DNA from 3 places in the Peptacetobacter sp. AB845 genome. Region 1 is predicted to be linked to each of the others. Evidence: a T-box and tRNA genes for the amino acid it is inferred to sense, from the RefSeq annotation. Region 1 holds a T-box; the other regions hold tRNA genes.

What was found. A T-box is a leader RNA that pairs with one kind of tRNA and senses whether it is charged. The one in region 1 lies ahead of pheS (phenylalanine--tRNA ligase subunit alpha), so its partner is inferred to be a tRNA-Phe.
Region 2: it encodes a tRNA-Phe, which carries the amino acid that the T-box ahead of pheS (phenylalanine--tRNA ligase subunit alpha) is inferred to sense. The anticodon was not compared.
Region 3: it encodes a tRNA-Phe, which carries the amino acid that the T-box ahead of pheS (phenylalanine--tRNA ligase subunit alpha) is inferred to sense. The anticodon was not compared.

What each region holds. Positions count from the first base shown of each region.
Region 1 covers NZ_CP180001.1:2,492,506-2,495,739, forward strand. Annotated here, with positions in the region: gene pheT (phenylalanine--tRNA ligase subunit beta) at 1-786, opposite strand, end outside; gene pheS (phenylalanine--tRNA ligase subunit alpha) at 814-1,833, opposite strand; T-box leader at 1,928-2,164, opposite strand; gene ACK2WO_RS11700 (TrmH family RNA methyltransferase) at 2,224-3,018, opposite strand; gene ACK2WO_RS11705 (potassium channel family protein) at 3,022-3,234, opposite strand, start outside.
Region 2 covers NZ_CP180001.1:566,209-569,442, reverse strand. Annotated here, with positions in the region: rRNA gene ACK2WO_RS02965 (16S ribosomal RNA) at 1-1,321, opposite strand, end outside; tRNA gene ACK2WO_RS02960 (tRNA-Met) at 1,529-1,602, opposite strand; tRNA gene ACK2WO_RS02955 (tRNA-Phe) at 1,611-1,686, opposite strand; tRNA gene ACK2WO_RS02950 (tRNA-Ile) at 1,701-1,774, opposite strand; tRNA gene ACK2WO_RS02945 (tRNA-Pro) at 1,780-1,856, opposite strand; tRNA gene ACK2WO_RS02940 (tRNA-Trp) at 1,872-1,947, opposite strand; tRNA gene ACK2WO_RS02935 (tRNA-Ile) at 1,972-2,045, opposite strand; tRNA gene ACK2WO_RS02930 (tRNA-Pro) at 2,053-2,129, opposite strand; tRNA gene ACK2WO_RS02925 (tRNA-Ser) at 2,143-2,236, opposite strand; tRNA gene ACK2WO_RS02920 (tRNA-Ser) at 2,242-2,330, opposite strand; tRNA gene ACK2WO_RS02915 (tRNA-Lys) at 2,342-2,414, opposite strand; tRNA gene ACK2WO_RS02910 (tRNA-Arg) at 2,423-2,496, opposite strand; tRNA gene ACK2WO_RS02905 (tRNA-Thr) at 2,509-2,584, opposite strand; tRNA gene ACK2WO_RS02900 (tRNA-Asn) at 2,589-2,664, opposite strand; tRNA gene ACK2WO_RS02895 (tRNA-Asp) at 2,694-2,770, opposite strand; tRNA gene ACK2WO_RS02890 (tRNA-Val) at 2,779-2,854, opposite strand; tRNA gene ACK2WO_RS02885 (tRNA-Gly) at 2,859-2,932, opposite strand; tRNA gene ACK2WO_RS02880 (tRNA-Glu) at 2,942-3,016, opposite strand; rRNA gene rrf (5S ribosomal RNA) at 3,022-3,138, opposite strand.
Region 3 covers NZ_CP180001.1:426,549-429,782, forward strand. Annotated here, with positions in the region: tRNA gene ACK2WO_RS02005 (tRNA-Leu) at 1-52, opposite strand, end outside; tRNA gene ACK2WO_RS02010 (tRNA-Ser) at 60-148, opposite strand; tRNA gene ACK2WO_RS02015 (tRNA-Lys) at 162-237, opposite strand; tRNA gene ACK2WO_RS02020 (tRNA-Gln) at 252-326, opposite strand; tRNA gene ACK2WO_RS02025 (tRNA-Arg) at 355-431, opposite strand; tRNA gene ACK2WO_RS02030 (tRNA-Leu) at 454-537, opposite strand; tRNA gene ACK2WO_RS02035 (tRNA-Tyr) at 551-635, opposite strand; tRNA gene ACK2WO_RS02040 (tRNA-Thr) at 641-716, opposite strand; tRNA gene ACK2WO_RS02045 (tRNA-Asn) at 721-796, opposite strand; tRNA gene ACK2WO_RS02050 (tRNA-Asp) at 826-902, opposite strand; tRNA gene ACK2WO_RS02055 (tRNA-Val) at 911-986, opposite strand; tRNA gene ACK2WO_RS02060 (tRNA-Gly) at 991-1,064, opposite strand; tRNA gene ACK2WO_RS02065 (tRNA-Glu) at 1,074-1,148, opposite strand; tRNA gene ACK2WO_RS02070 (tRNA-Met) at 1,160-1,235, opposite strand; tRNA gene ACK2WO_RS02075 (tRNA-Leu) at 1,248-1,334, opposite strand; tRNA gene ACK2WO_RS02080 (tRNA-Cys) at 1,351-1,424, opposite strand; tRNA gene ACK2WO_RS02085 (tRNA-Lys) at 1,431-1,503, opposite strand; tRNA gene ACK2WO_RS02090 (tRNA-His) at 1,514-1,590, opposite strand; tRNA gene ACK2WO_RS02095 (tRNA-Pro) at 1,597-1,673, opposite strand; tRNA gene ACK2WO_RS02100 (tRNA-Ile) at 1,687-1,763, opposite strand; tRNA gene ACK2WO_RS02105 (tRNA-Met) at 1,773-1,849, opposite strand; tRNA gene ACK2WO_RS02110 (tRNA-Phe) at 1,858-1,933, opposite strand; tRNA gene ACK2WO_RS02115 (tRNA-Ser) at 1,937-2,025, opposite strand; tRNA gene ACK2WO_RS02120 (tRNA-Lys) at 2,039-2,111, opposite strand; tRNA gene ACK2WO_RS02125 (tRNA-Gln) at 2,152-2,227, opposite strand; tRNA gene ACK2WO_RS02130 (tRNA-Arg) at 2,231-2,307, opposite strand; tRNA gene ACK2WO_RS02135 (tRNA-Gly) at 2,324-2,398, opposite strand; tRNA gene ACK2WO_RS02140 (tRNA-Leu) at 2,433-2,516, opposite strand; tRNA gene ACK2WO_RS02145 (tRNA-Tyr) at 2,530-2,614, opposite strand; tRNA gene ACK2WO_RS02150 (tRNA-Thr) at 2,620-2,695, opposite strand; tRNA gene ACK2WO_RS02155 (tRNA-Asn) at 2,700-2,775, opposite strand; tRNA gene ACK2WO_RS02160 (tRNA-Asp) at 2,805-2,881, opposite strand; tRNA gene ACK2WO_RS02165 (tRNA-Val) at 2,890-2,965, opposite strand; tRNA gene ACK2WO_RS02170 (tRNA-Gly) at 2,970-3,043, opposite strand; tRNA gene ACK2WO_RS02175 (tRNA-Glu) at 3,053-3,127, opposite strand; tRNA gene ACK2WO_RS02180 (tRNA-Met) at 3,139-3,214, opposite strand; tRNA gene ACK2WO_RS02185 (tRNA-Leu) at 3,227-3,234, opposite strand, start outside.

The DNA of each region.
Region 1 (3,234 bases):
ATAGTTAGTTATATCTACTATGTTGTTTATAGGTCTTACACCAGCTTCTATTAATCTTCTCTGCATCCAGTATGGAGATGGAGCTATTTTAACATCTTTAACTATTCTAGCTGCATATCTTCTACATAATTCTGGGTTTTCTATCTGCACATCGAAATCTATTGCTTCATCAGCTTCTTCTTTAACAGATACTTCTGGGTATTTAACTTTTTTACCAACTGTTACAGCTGCTTCTCTAGCTATACCTATTACACATCTGCAGTCTGGTCTATTTGATGTTAATTCGAAGTCTATAACAGCATCATTTATGCTAAGAACTTCTTTAACATCTTTACCTGTTTCATAACTATCTTCATAATCAAGAAGGAATATTCCGTTCTTTTTGTATTCTTCAACGTATTTTTCATCTATTCCAAGTTCAGCTGCAGAACACATCATACCTTCTGATACTTCGCCTCTTAATTTTCCTGTTTTTATTTTTATTCCACCAGGAAGTTTAGCTCCATGTATTGCTAGAGGTATATAGTCTCCAACTTTTACATTTTTTGCTCCTGTTACTATCTGAAGAACTTTTTCTCCAGCATCAACTTTTGTTACTATTAATTTATCTGCATTTGGATGTGGGTTTATTTCTAATATTTTCCCAACTACAACATTTTCTATATCTTCACCGAAGTATTCAACAGTTTCCATTTTAGTCCCTGTCATTGTCATCATATCGGCAAATTCTTTTACGTCCATATCTATATCTACGTAATCTCTTAACCATTTTACTGATACTAACATTTAATTTTTCCTCCCTATTTCATCAAATTAGAACTGATCTAAGAATCTAACATCATTTTCGAATAATAATCTTATGTCGTCTATACCGTATTTAAGCATTGCAAGTCTTTCAACACCCATACCTGCTGCGAATCCACTGTAAACTTCTGGATCTATTCCACAGTTTCTAAGTACATTAGGATGTACCATACCTGCACCTAATATTTCTATCCAACCTTCTCCTTTACAAACTGGGCAACCTTTACCACCACATTTGAAGCAAGTTACGTCTATTTCCGCACTTGGTTCAGTGAATGGGAAGTTGTGAGGTCTGAATTTTGTATTTGTTTCACTTCCGAATAATTTCTGAACGAATGTGTTTAAAGTTCCTTTGAATTCTGTCATAGTTATGTCTTTTCCAACAACTAGAAGCTCTATCTGATGGAACATTGGAGAATGTGTAGCATCTGGAGAGTCTGATCTGAAGCATCTTCCAGGAGCTATTATTTTTATTGGTAAATCTTCTTTTTCCATAGTTCTTATCTGAACTGGAGAAGTCTGTGTTCTTAATAATAAATCATCATTTATGTAGAATGTATCTGACATATCTCTTGATGGATGGTCTTTTGGAGCATTTAATGCATCGAAGTTATTTCTAACTGTTTCAACTTCTGGACCTTCTGCTATTGAGAATCCCATTCCTATGAATATATCAGTTACTTCATCTATTATTTTAGTTATAGGATGTTTTTTACCTACTTTAAATTCTTTTGAAGGCATTGTAACATCTATTACTTCTTCTGCTAATTTTTTAGCCTGTTCTGCTTTTTTAAGCTCAGTTTTAGCGTTGTTTATTCCTTCTTCTATTGCTGTTCTAACTTCATTACCTACTTTACCAACAACTGGTCTTTCTTCAGCAGATAATTTTCCCATTCCTTTTAATATTATTGTAAGTTCTCCCTTTTTACCAAGGTATTTAACTCTAAGACTTTCAGCTTTTTCTATACTGTCAGCCTGTGCTATTTCAGCTAATGCATTTTTCTGTAATTCAAGAAGTTTTTCCTGCATCTTTAAAATCACCCTTTCATAAATAGTTTTTCTTATTTTTCTTTGCGAAAATTTATTTTCTTATTTTTTTCATAAAAAAAGTCTTTCAATCCCAGCTAGGGACGAAAGACTATAATTCCGCGGTACCACCCTAGTAGTCTAATAAATTATATTAGACCACCTCAAAAGATTTAACGCATCCTATACGTCCAAACTTACACATCAAATCGACTTCAGTATGGAAACTCCAGAGTGAACTTCCCATGATATTTCAGAAGATTGCTCACAGCCAACGACAATCTATCTCTTTACTGAAATGGTTCACAGTACTTTTCTCTATCAATGTCAATTATTTTTAATTTTTGTAATTGTTTTTACAATTCCCTATGATTATAACATATTGTTTGTCTTTTAGACAAGTGATTTTTTGATTTCATACATTAGAATTGCTGAACTTATCGCCGCATTTAAAGATTCTGCACTTCCATATATAGGTATCTTTACAAGTAAATCAGAATTTTCGGCTATAACATCATCAATTCCATTAGCCTCATTTCCTATTACAAGTGCAACTTTATCCCCATAATCTACAGTATCGTACCAGTTTTCTGTATCAAGCCAACTTGATACAATCTTTATACCTTTAGATTTTAATGTAGATAACATCTCATCTCTTTCAGCAGGAATTATATTCATGCTAAATATAGAACCCATTGTAGATCTTATTACCTTTGGGTTGTATATATCGACACATCCTTTTAAAGTTATTATCGCATCTGCACCTGCTGCATCTGCTGTTCTTATTATTGTTCCCATATTACCAGGGTCCTGAATTCTATCTAATACTATAACGTATTTATCATCATCAGTTAGATTCTTTTCAAGAGTCTTTTTCTGATAAGAAACAACTGCTAGTATACCCTGAGTGTTTTCAGTATCTACCATATCTTTAAAATTCTTATTAGTTGTCTTATATACTTTTATATTTGCATCTTCTAATTTTTTTAAAAATTCTCTGTGTTCTTCTTTATTTTCAAAATCCTCATTTATAAAGACATAATCTATAATATCCTTTTGCTCAAAAGCTAACGTTAATATTCTATATCCTTCTATTATAAATTTGCTCTCTTTATTTCTGTTTTTTGATTTTAGAAGAAGTTTGGTATTTTTTATTTTTTCATTGTCCTTACTAGTTATTTCTACCATAAATTATCTTCTCCCCACAGTTTCAATATTTTGATTTATTATATCTCTAATGCTTGAGTTTTTACCTATTATTACAAGTATATTTCCACCCTCAAGTTTTTCTTCTGGAGAAGGAGTTACATTTATTTCTTTTCCGCTCTTTATAGCAAGAACTGTTATTTCGTATCTACTTCTAAGCTCTAGCTCTATAAGAGATTTGCCCATCCATTTTTTAGG
Region 2 (3,234 bases), 620 kb from region 1:
TGATCTGCGATTACTAGTAACTCCAGCTTCATGTAGGCGAGTTTCAGCCTACAATCCGAACTGAGAATGGCTTTAAGGGATTTGCTCCACCTCACGGCTTGGCTGCCCTCTGTACCATCCATTGTAGCACGTGTGTAGCCCTAGGCATAAGGGGCATGATGATTTGACGTCATCCCCACCTTCCTCCAGGTTATCCCTGGCAGTCTCTCTAGAGTGCCCAACTAAATGATGGCAACTAAAGACAAGGGTTGCGCTCGTTGCGGGACTTAACCCAACATCTCACGACACGAGCTGACGACAACCATGCACCACCTGTCACTTCTGTCCCCAGAGGGAAAGAGGAGATTAGTCCTCGGTCAGAAGGATGTCAAGCCTAGGTAAGGTTCTTCGCGTTGCTTCGAATTAAACCACATGCTCCGCTACTTGTGCGGGTCCCCGTCAATTCCTTTGAGTTTCACACTTGCGTGCGTACTCCCCAGGCGGAGTACTTAATGCGTTAGCTGCGGCACCGAAGGGGGTAACCTCCGACACCTAGTACTCATCGTTTACAGCGTGGACTACCAGGGTATCTAATCCTGTTTGCTCCCCACGCTTTCGTGCCTCAGCGTCAGTTACAGTCCAGAAAGCCGCCTTCGCTACTGGTGTTCCTCCCAATATCTACGCATTTCACCGCTACACTGGGAATTCCGCTTTCCTCTCCTGCACTCAAGTCAGACAGTATCAGGAGCTTACTACGGTTGAGCCGTAGCCTTTAACTCCTGACTTGAAAGACCGCCTACGCACCCTTTACGCCCAGTAAATCCGGATAACGCTAGCCCCCTACGTATTACCGCGGCTGCTGGCACGTAGTTAGCCGGGGCTTCCTCCTCAAGTACCGTCATTATCTTCCTTGAGGACAGAGCTTTACGACCCGAAGGCCTTCATCGCTCACGCGGCGTTGCTGCATCAGGCTTGCGCCCATTGTGCAATATTCCCCACTGCTGCCTCCCGTAGGAGTTTGGACCGTGTCTCAGTTCCAATGTGGCCGATCACCCTCTCAGGTCGGCTACTGATCGTCGCCTTGGTGGGCCATTACCCCGCCAACAAGCTAATCAGACGCGGGTCCATCCTGTACCGAAAAATCTTTGATATAAAAGTCATGCGACCCTTATATATTATCCCGTATTAGCATACCTTTCGGTATGTTATCCGTGTGTACAGGGCAGGTTGCCCACGCGTTACTCACCCGTCCGCCGCTCTTCTCCGAAGAGAATCGCTCGACTTGCATGTGTTAGGCACGCCGCCAGCGTTCATCCTGAGCCAGGATCAAACTCTCAAAATAAAATTTCTTCGAAATTTTATATCGCCAACGAATTTTTCGCTAATGCTCAAAATTCCGTTGCTCAAAATAAAATTAGTTTGTTAAATCCGCTCAGATGTTATCTCAAAATATCTGGCATGGTTTGTATGGCGTTCGAATTATTCATTCGAACTAAATATATCTGCTATTCAGTTTTCAAAGTTCATAATCACTAATAATATAGCTCAGTAGCGGTAACAGGAGTCGAACCTGTGACCTTTCGGGTATGAACCGAACGCTCTAGCCAACTAAGCTATACCGCCATGTTCTATGGTGCCCAGAGGCGGAATCGAACCACCGACACGGGGATTTTCAGTCCCCTGCTCTACCGACTGAGCTATCTGGGCATAATCATAATAAGTGGGCCTAGCTGGACTCGAACCAGCGACCTCACGCTTATCAGGCGTGCGCTCTAACCACCTGAGCTATAGGCCCATAAATGGTCGAGGTGAAGGGACTCGAACCCCCGGCCCCATGGTCCCAAACCACGTGCGCTACCAAACTGCGCTACACCTCGATTTTTGGTTCTATATGGCAGGGGTAGAGGGACTCGAACCCCCGGCGCACGGTTTTGGAGACCGACGCTCTACCAACTGAGCTATACCCCTATGTTTTTTTTAGATAAAAAAAGATGGACCATCAGGGACTCGAACCCCAGACCTACCGGTTATGAGCCGGGCGCTCTAACCAACTGAGCTAATGGTCCATAAAATTGGTCGAGGTGAAGGGACTCGAACCCCCGGCCCCATGGTCCCAAACCACGTGCGCTACCAAACTGCGCTACACCTCGATTTAAATATAAATGGCGGAGAAGGAGGGATTCGAACCCTCGCACCGGTGTTACCCAGCCTAAACCCTTAGCAGGGGCTCCTCTTATAGCCTCTTGAGTACTTCTCCTAATATGGCGGAGAGGGTGGGATTCGAACCCACGGTGCCGTTAAGCATCACTGGTTTTCAAGACCAGCTCCTTAAACCACTCGGACACCTCTCCATATTAAAAAATGATCTATCCGCGATTCGAACGCGGGACACCTTGATTAAAAGTCAAGTGCTCTACCGACTGAGCTAATAGACCATAAAAAATGAGCGCAGAAGGATTCGAACCTTCGACACACGCCTTAGAAGGGCGTTGCTCTATCCAGCTGAGCTATGCACCCATATCAAATATTTGGAGCTGGTGATAGGACTCGAACCTACAACCTGCTGATTACAAGTCAGCTGCTCTACCAATTGAGCCACACCAGCATATTGGCGGGAATAACAGGACTCGAACCTGTGACCCAATGATTAACAGTCATTTGCTCTACCAACTGAGCCATATTCCCACATTTTTAGTATTTATTTTTTTATAAAGTGGCGACTCGGATGGGGTTCGAACCCACGACCTCCAGCGTGACAGGCTGGCATTCTAACCAACTGAACTACCGAGCCACTTTATTTGGTGGGGTTAACAGGGCTCGAACCTGTGACCCCCTGCTTGTAAGGCAGATGCTCTCCCAGCTGAGCTATAACCCCATTTTGGAGCGGGTGAAGGGGATCGAACCCTCACAGCTGGCTTGGAAGGCCAGAACTCTACCATTGAGCTACACCCGCATATTTAGCTGGTGACCCGTAGGAGAATCGAACTCCTGTTACCACCGTGAAAGGGTGGTGTCTTAACCGCTTGACCAACGGGCCATTTAACGTGGCTACGTCCTACTCTCCCAGGGGCCTTCGCCCCAAGTACCATCAGCGATAGAGAGCTTAACTTCTGTGTTCGGAATGGGAACAGGTGTATCCTCTCTTCTATAATAACCACATTATTTTTGACAAGTATTATATTAACATATCCATTCGAAAGTGTCAATATATTTTTTCAGAGATTGTACTCTGAAAACTACATACATATTAATCAA
Region 3 (3,234 bases), 480 kb from region 1:
CGTAGGCGCTAGATCCTAAGTCTAGTGCGTCTGCCAATTCCGCCACATCCGCATATGCTTGGCGGAGAGGGTGGGATTCGAACCCACGGTGCCGTTAAGCATCACTGGTTTTCAAGACCAGCTCCTTAAACCACTCGGACACCTCTCCATGTATAAAAAAATGGTGATCTATCCGCGATTCGAACGCGGGACACCTTGATTAAAAGTCAAGTGCTCTACCGACTGAGCTAATAGACCACAAAAAATAAAAATGGCTGGGGATATAGGATTCGAACCTATGCATGCATGAGTCAGAGTCATGTGCCTTACCGCTTGGCGAATCCCCAACATTGGTAAATATTAAGTTATGTGTTTTGGTGAGCGCAGAAGGATTCGAACCTTCGACACACGCCTTAGAAGGGCGTTGCTCTATCCAGCTGAGCTATGCACCCACAAAACTGAATTAATAAAATATGGTGCGGATGAAGGGAGTCGAACCCCCACGCCGTAGGCGCTAGATCCTAAGTCTAGTGCGTCTGCCAATTCCGCCACATCCGCGTATATTTTATTTTGGTGGAGGATGGTGGATTCGAACCACCGAAAGCGATGCTAACAGATTTACAGTCTGCCCCCTTTGGCCACTCGGGAAATCCTCCATATTTGGAGCTGGTGATAGGACTCGAACCTACAACCTGCTGATTACAAGTCAGCTGCTCTACCAATTGAGCCACACCAGCACATTGGCGGGAATAACAGGACTCGAACCTGTGACCCAATGATTAACAGTCATTTGCTCTACCAACTGAGCCATATTCCCACATTTTTAGTATTTATTTTTTTATAAAGTGGCGACTCGGATGGGGTTCGAACCCACGACCTCCAGCGTGACAGGCTGGCATTCTAACCAACTGAACTACCGAGCCACTTTATTTGGTGGGGTTAACAGGGCTCGAACCTGTGACCCCCTGCTTGTAAGGCAGATGCTCTCCCAGCTGAGCTATAACCCCATTTTGGAGCGGGTGAAGGGGATCGAACCCTCACAGCTGGCTTGGAAGGCCAGAACTCTACCATTGAGCTACACCCGCATATTTAGTTGGTGACCCGTAGGAGAATCGAACTCCTGTTACCACCGTGAAAGGGTGGTGTCTTAACCGCTTGACCAACGGGCCATATTTTATTTTGGTTGCGGAGGTAGGACTTGAACCTACGACCTTCGGGTTATGAGCCCGACGAGCTGCCAACTGCTCCACCCCGCGATATTGTATGAGTGCCGAAGACCGGAATCGAACCGGTACGGGAGGATAAGTCCCGCAGGATTTTAAGTCCTGTGCGTCTGCCAGTTCCGCCACTTCGGCTTAAATCATATTTAGTTGGAGGCGACATCCAGATTCGAACTGGAGATCAAGGAGTTGCAGTCCATTGCCTTACCGCTTGGCTATGTCGCCGAAAAGTGATCTATCCGCGATTCGAACGCGGGACACCTTGATTAAAAGTCAAGTGCTCTACCGACTGAGCTAATAGACCATATATTTTTTGGGGTGGATGATGAGATTCGAACTCACGGCCTCCAGAGCCACAATCTGGCGCTCTAACCAACTGGGCTACATCCACCACAAATGGTCGAGGTGAAGGGACTCGAACCCCCGGCCCCATGGTCCCAAACCACGTGCGCTACCAAACTGCGCTACACCTCGAAAAATATTTACTTGGTGGACCATCAGGGACTCGAACCCCAGACCTACCGGTTATGAGCCGGGCGCTCTAACCAACTGAGCTAATGGTCCTCATTATCTTGGTAGCGGTAACAGGAGTCGAACCTGTGACCTTTCGGGTATGAACCGAACGCTCTAGCCAACTAAGCTATACCGCCACACTATATGGTGCCCAGAGGCGGAATCGAACCACCGACACGGGGATTTTCAGTCCCCTGCTCTACCGACTGAGCTATCTGGGCATTTGGCGGAGAGGGTGGGATTCGAACCCACGGTGCCGTTAAGCATCACTGGTTTTCAAGACCAGCTCCTTAAACCACTCGGACACCTCTCCATATTTACAAAAGTGATTCATCTGGGACTCGAACCCAGGACTCCCTGATTAAGAGTCAGGTGCTCTACCAACTGAGCTAATGAACCAGATTAATCATCATTTTTTAATTTATTTATAACATTATATTGGCTGGGGATGCAGGACTCGAACCTACGAATGTAGCAGTCAAAGTGCTATGCCTTACCGACTTGGCGAATCCCCAACATGGTGAGCGCAGAAGGATTCGAACCTTCGACACACGCCTTAGAAGGGCGTTGCTCTATCCAGCTGAGCTATGCACCCACATCAACAATGCTTTTGGAGCGGGAAACGAGATTCGAACTCGCGACTTCGACCTTGGCAAGGTCGCGCTCTACCGCTGAACTATTCCCGCACATTATATTATATTTTTTGATATGCACTTTACATGGTGCGGATGAAGGGAGTCGAACCCCCACGCCGTAGGCGCTAGATCCTAAGTCTAGTGCGTCTGCCAATTCCGCCACATCCGCGTATATTTTATTTTGGTGGAGGATGGTGGATTCGAACCACCGAAAGCGATGCTAACAGATTTACAGTCTGCCCCCTTTGGCCACTCGGGAAATCCTCCATATTTGGAGCTGGTGATAGGACTCGAACCTACAACCTGCTGATTACAAGTCAGCTGCTCTACCAATTGAGCCACACCAGCACATTGGCGGGAATAACAGGACTCGAACCTGTGACCCAATGATTAACAGTCATTTGCTCTACCAACTGAGCCATATTCCCACATTTTTAGTATTTATTTTTTTATAAAGTGGCGACTCGGATGGGGTTCGAACCCACGACCTCCAGCGTGACAGGCTGGCATTCTAACCAACTGAACTACCGAGCCACTTTATTTGGTGGGGTTAACAGGGCTCGAACCTGTGACCCCCTGCTTGTAAGGCAGATGCTCTCCCAGCTGAGCTATAACCCCATTTTGGAGCGGGTGAAGGGGATCGAACCCTCACAGCTGGCTTGGAAGGCCAGAACTCTACCATTGAGCTACACCCGCATATTTAGTTGGTGACCCGTAGGAGAATCGAACTCCTGTTACCACCGTGAAAGGGTGGTGTCTTAACCGCTTGACCAACGGGCCATATTTTATTTTGGTTGCGGAGGTAGGACTTGAACCTACGACCTTCGGGTTATGAGCCCGACGAGCTGCCAACTGCTCCACCCCGCGATATTATTTGAGTGCCGAAG